2 regions of the Priestia sp. JNUCC 25 genome follow, and region 1 is predicted to be linked to the other one. Evidence: riboswitches for the same ligand, from Rfam matches in the RefSeq annotation. Region 1 holds a riboswitch; the other holds the start of a gene.
The links. A riboswitch is a leader RNA that binds a small molecule or an ion and turns the genes downstream of it on or off. The one in region 1 is predicted to bind ZMP and ZTP.
Positions count from the first base shown of each region.

Region 1 (3,172 bases):
GCATCCAAGCCCCGGTTAAAAATTCTTTTTTAAAGCCCACCCATTTATTTTTCGCTTGGTAATAAAAATAAACAGGCAGGCCAATTGCCATAATAAAGATCACTTCACCTGTAAGTGGCCACCTTGCCCAGTAAAGCGTCAAGGAAGCAAAAACGAAGCCGCATGGCGCAATAACTGATGCCCCTTTTAAATAAAATGGACGGTAAAAGTGTGAAGCCGTTTTTCTTAATGTTATAAGCGCTACAGGACCCATAATATAAGAGATAAGCGTCGCTACTGAGATCACTTCTGCTAAGACACCCCATCCTCTAAATAAAAAGAGAAACAAGAAGCACGCTGCTAAATTTAGCCACATAGCTGGGCGCGGGACATTGTAAAGTGGATGAAGAGTACCAAATATCTTTGGCAAGTATCCATTTTGCTGCATCCCGTATAACATTCTAGAAGTAGTTGCCGTATATGTAGCACCTGTGCCGGAAGGAGAAACAAATGCGTCTGCGTATAACACAATTGTTAGCCAGTTAATTCCAAGCGCAATCGCTAAATCAGCAAAAGGAGAGTTGAAATTCAAATGATTCCATCCATCAGCAATTGATGACGGACTTACTGCTCCGATAAAGACAATTTGCAATATAATGTATACAATTCCTGCAATAAAGATTGAACCAATTACAGCTATCGGAATCGATTTATTAGGTGATTTTGCTTCTCCTGCCATATTTACAGGACTTTGAAACCCATTAAATGCAAACACAATACCTGATGTTGCCACTGCCGTTAAAACACTGGCCCATCCGTAAGGTGCTACCCCATGCTCACTTGAAAAGTTTCCACTATGAAAACCAGCAAAAAATAAAGCCCCTGCCGTTAAACCAGGAATAATTAATTTAACAATCGTAATAAATGAGTTTGCTTTAGCAAAGAGATTTACCGTCCAATAGTTCACAAAAAAGTAAACGAATAATAACAAAGACGCAACTGCCAAGCCCTTGGACGTTAAAATGCCATTGTCTACTAATTCATGAGTCCAGCGAGCCCATTTCCACGGCCAAGTACTCATATATTGCACAGATGCAATAGCCTCCACTGTTATCGTTGAAGCGATTGAAATCCAGTTAGCCCAAGCAGCCAAAAAACCAATAAATGATCCGTGTGAATACTGAGGATATTTGACCATCCCCCCTGCTTGTGGAAACATCGCGCCCAGTTCAGCATATGATAGAGCAATGGTCAAAATAACCACCATTCCAATAACCCATGAAAAAATAGCCGCGGGTCCCGCAATTTGAGCTGCTTTCCATGCTCCAAATAGCCATCCTGAACCGATAATCGAACCTATGCCTGTCATGGTTAAAGCAAATGTTCCCATCTTCCTTTGCATATTGCTCATCCAAATCTACTCCTCTTCCCTAGGAAAATAAAAAAAACACTTGCGAAATTTTCTCAAGTGTTTGCCCAGGCGCGCGGCTTATACGCTATATGCTCCCCCATGGTCATCCATGTTGCGCCAGTCACATATAGGAATATATTTTTTATCAGTATATAACATTCATTACTATTACTCAATACACAAAAATGTTTACATTACTTTTCTAAAAATAATAAATTATTCGTAAAATTCCGAATTAATCTTCTGAAAATCTCTTTTTAATTATAAAAAGAACTAAAATCCTAACTTTTTCTATTATTTGATTCTTTTACTCCACGAACAGATCACCTTCTAAAAATTATATTAATATACATTATTTATTTACAAAATAAGAATTAACAGCTATATATCCATAGAATTCTTGCACTAGACCCTTTACTTATATACAATATGAAGAAAAGATACTAAAGGGAACTGCCCACCACATAGCTACGCTTGAAGTGGGAGACTTCTTTTAGGAAAACGTTAAAACCTACATATCATGCACTTCGCAACAAATGAAGTACTTCGAGCAAACTTCTCTGTTTACGCCAGCAAAAAACAGGGAAAATTACGAAAAAAAGATTGTTAGAGGGATGCTTATGAATTATGCAAATGTAAAAGTTCTTTATTTTGATGACGACGGAACCATTCCAAATCACCCTCGTCTTCCAGTTTTGTTGTATGAACACGTATTTATTAGTAAGAAAGAGAAAGTGGAGAGCATTTTTAATTCTCACGACTGGAAAAATAGCTGGGTAGGCGGCATATATGATTTTCACCATTACCACAGCAATTCTCATGAAGCACTAGGTGTAATTAGGGGATCTGCACGTTTAAAACTAGGTGGACATATGGGGGAAAATATCGTGGTGCATGCTGGTGATGTGCTCGTACTTCCTGCAGGTACAGGGCATATGCGTCTGCAGTCAACTGCTGATTTTAAAGTGGTTGGAGCTTATCCAGAGGGCATGGAGTACAATTTACGAACAGGAAAACAAACTGATCGCCCTCACGTATTTGATGAAATTGCACAAGTACCTATTCCTACAACAGATCCTGTTTATGGCGACAAAGGACCATTGACAGAGTGGTGGAACTAGACAAGCACTTATTGTCTAGTTTTTTTATTTGCTTTGTTTTATTCTTTCCATGAATCTCTATTTGAACATACAAATTCTTTTCTTATGATGCAATAGCAATATACTTTATCTCAGCGAAATAACAAAAACTTCCCGGTCAAAACTAAATTTCTTCTTTTCCGTTCTCTTTTTTGCTTCAAGAGCAACTTCGCTTAGATTATCCCCCTTTTTTTCTTGCATAATCATTTCAAATATACTCCCACCATAAGCTCTTTTTTGTTTTCCTAAAAAAATTTCCATAGATTATAACTAAATTTTCAAAAAACTTATTGCTTTACCATGTCAGACTTGCTATCATAGTGAACATTGTTAGATAAATTTTTAGTAGGAGGAGTAAAATTGAACAGAAAATTCATAATTTTTATTTTATTCATCATTCCATTTATTGCTCAATTCGCTTTTTTACCTTTTGTAAATAACATTCATCCAATTATTTTTGGATTACCTCTTTTGCATTTATGGTTATTTTTATGGGTCTTCTTAACGCCTGTGTGTACATTTATTATTTATCGTTTACAAAAATCTTGGGGGGACATTGAATAATGCAAGGAAATTTAACCGCACTTTTAATCACATCAGCAATTGTTCTTGTCGTTATCGCAATTGGCTTTATAGCGGGACG
Region 1 covers NZ_CM132211.1:787,450-790,621, reverse strand. Annotated here, with positions in the region: gene JNUCC25_RS04150 (APC family permease) at 1-1,390, opposite strand, end outside; ZMP/ZTP riboswitch at 1,447-1,525, opposite strand; gene JNUCC25_RS04145 (cupin domain-containing protein) at 2,011-2,511, shown strand; gene JNUCC25_RS04140 (DUF3311 domain-containing protein) at 2,890-3,093, shown strand; gene JNUCC25_RS04135 (sodium:solute symporter family protein) at 3,093-3,172, shown strand, end outside.

Region 2 (3,172 bases), 1.6 Mb from region 1:
TCTATATGCTATGAGAATAAAGGAAATGATATGAGGTAAACACCATGTAAAAACAGCCCTAACTTTTCTAAGTTAGGGCTGTAACACTAAAATATGACGGGAACCAAATTAGATAATACGACTTGTAATAATTCCTTCAATTTGACCGATTTTTTCTTCTAGCTCAGGCACAATCTCGTCACTTACTTGATTGTCAATATCGATCATTGTATACGCATATTCACCGCGGCTTCTGTTCACCATATCTGCGATGTTTAAATTGTAGTTTGAGAATACTTGCGTAAGTTGTCCTACCATATTCGGCACGTTGTGATGGAAAGCAGCTACGCGTTTTTTCCCAGTGTAAGGAAGAGATGCGTTCGGGAAGTTCACTGAGTTTTTAACGTTTCCTGTTTCCAAGAAATTTTTCACTTGACGTGCTGCCATTACCGCACAGTTTTCTTCTGATTCTTGAGTTGATGCCCCTAGATGAGGAATTGGCACAACATTTTTCATGTTCAAGACATTTTGATTTGGGAAATCTGTAATGTATCGGCCAACTTTTCCACTTTCAAGAGCAGCTTTCATATCTTCTTCGTTTACAAGCTCACCGCGTGAGAAGTTCAAGATATGAACATCTGGTTTCATGATGCTAAACGTTTCTTTATTGAAAACACCTTTTGTATCGTCCGTTAATGGAACGTGAACCGTAATATAGTCAGATGCTGCAAATAGTTCTTCTAGAGACATTGCACGCTGTACGTTGCGAGACAAATTCCAAGCTGTATTAACAGAAATGAATGGATCAAAACCAATTACGTCCATATCTAAATCAAGCGCATCGTTTGCTACAAGAGCACCAATTGCACCTAAACCAATAACGCCTAACGTTTTACCTTTGATTTCTTTTCCAACAAACTGTTTTTTGCCTGCTTCAACTAACTTAGGAATTTGATCACCTTGGCCGTCTAATCCTTTTGTCCATTCAACTCCAGCAAATAAGTTACGAGAAGAAGCCATAATTGTAGTTAAAACCATTTCTTTTACTGCGTTTGCATTAGCTCCTGGCGTATTAAATACAACGATACCTTGCTCCGTGCAAGCGTCCACTGGTATATTATTAACCCCTGCTCCAGCTCGTGCAATAGCTTTTAAATTTTGGTCAAATGCCATGCTGTGCATGTTAAAGCTACGCACGACAATCGCATCTGGGTTTTCGCTGTCATTGTCAATTTGATAACCTTCTTGATTAAAAACATTTAGACCTTTTTGTGCAATGTTGTTTAATGTTTTGATTGTTTGTACTTTTTCCAATGTTAATGTGCTCATTTTGTACTCTCCTCTGATTATCATCGTAGTTTTACATGTTTTTACCTTTGAATAAAGGAACTTCGTTTTTAATTTTTTTAAAAGTCTGGTTTTTCAGCCTACATGTCTGGTAACTTCTATATCCTCTCCCCCTAAACAGAAAGAGGTAAGAGATATGTATTAATCCCTTACCTCTGCCCAGGCGAACGGCTACGTCACTATATGCTTCCTCACGGTTATCCGCGTTTCGCCAGTCACATATAGTCTTTGAAATTAAGTATATTCTAGCAAACTCTTTCAGAACGTTCAACCTTTTTTTAAAAGTTTGCTTTTTTCAGTCTAATTTTTAATCTCTTTAGTGAATCTCCTAATATATTGACAAATATCCTAATACATGTTAAATAAGAAGAGTGATTAGCACTCTATCCACTGAAGTGCTAATTGTTTTACAAGCCCTATTTGGAAAGGAGAACTTCTTATGTCAAAAAAAGAATTCAAAGCCGAATCAAAGCGATTATTAGAGATGATGATTAATTCCATCTATTCTCAAAAAGAAGTATTTTTGAGAGAACTTCTATCAAATTCAAGCGATGCAATCGATAAAATTTATTACAAAGCTTTAACAGACGACTCCTTGCGTTTTAACAAAGAAAGCTATTACATAAAAGTAACACCAGATAAAACTAACCGTATCTTAACCATTACGGATACTGGGATTGGCATGACGCAAGAAGAGCTTGAAAGCAGCTTGGGCACAATTGCGCGAAGCGGTTCCCTTGCGTTTAAAAACGAAAATGAAACAAAGGACGGGCACACGATTATCGGCCAATTCGGCGTTGGGTTTTACGCAGCGTTTATGGTGGCAGATGTCGTAACGGTGATTAGTAAAGCGTTAGGCAGCGGTGAAGCCTATAAATGGGAATCTACTGGTGCCGATGGTTATACAATCGAACCTTGCGAAAAAGAAACGGTTGGGACTCAAATCATTTTAAAAATTAAAGAAAATACAGAAGATGAAACATATGATGAGTATCTAGAAGAGTATCGTTTAAAAGAGATCATTAAAAAGTATTCAGACTTTATCCGCTACCCGATTAAAATGGACATAACGGAAAAACGTCCTAAAGAAGGTTCTGATAACGAGCTAGAAGATTATACAGAAGAGCAAGTTATCAACAGTATGGTACCGATCTGGAAGAAAAACAAAAATGAATTGACTTCAGAAGACTATGAGCAGTTTTATTCAGAAAAGCGCTACGGATTTGATAAACCGCTCACTCACCTTCATATTAATGTGGATGGAACGATTCGCTACAATGCCATTTTATTTATTCCAGAAAATAGTCCGTTTGACTACTACTCAAAAGAATTTGAAAAAGGGCTTGAACTGTATTCAAACGGCGTCTTAATTATGAATAAATGTGCAGACCTTCTTCCAGATTACTTTAGCTTTGTAAAAGGTATGGTAGATTCTGAAGATTTATCTCTTAATATTTCACGTGAAATTTTGCAGCAAGACCGCCAGCTTCAGCTGATTGCCAAAAACATCGGCAAGAAAATCAAAAATGAATTAAAAAGCTTGCTTAAAAACGAACGTGAAAAGTTCGAGAAGTTTTATAAATCATTTGGCCGCCAGCTGAAGTACGGCGTTTACAGTGACTTTGGCAGCAACAAAGACGTATTAAAAGACCTGCTTTTATTCTATTCTTCTACAGAGAAAAAGCTCGTAACACTAGATGAGTATGTATCGCGCATGCCTGAGGATCAAAAGTATATCTATTATGCATCAGGCGAATCGTACGACCGAATTGAAAAACTTCCTCAAGCAGAATTGGTTGCAGATAAAGGGTACGAAATTCTGTATTTTACAGAAGATATCGATGAA
Region 2 covers NZ_CM132211.1:2,419,680-2,422,851, reverse strand. Annotated here, with positions in the region: gene JNUCC25_RS12275 (phosphoglycerate dehydrogenase) at 109-1,308, opposite strand; ZMP/ZTP riboswitch at 1,477-1,555, opposite strand; gene htpG (molecular chaperone HtpG) at 1,766-3,172, shown strand, end outside.
Region 2: it holds a riboswitch for ZMP and ZTP, as region 1 does, so the genes downstream of both, JNUCC25_RS12275 (phosphoglycerate dehydrogenase) here and JNUCC25_RS04150 (APC family permease) in region 1, are expected to answer to the same signal.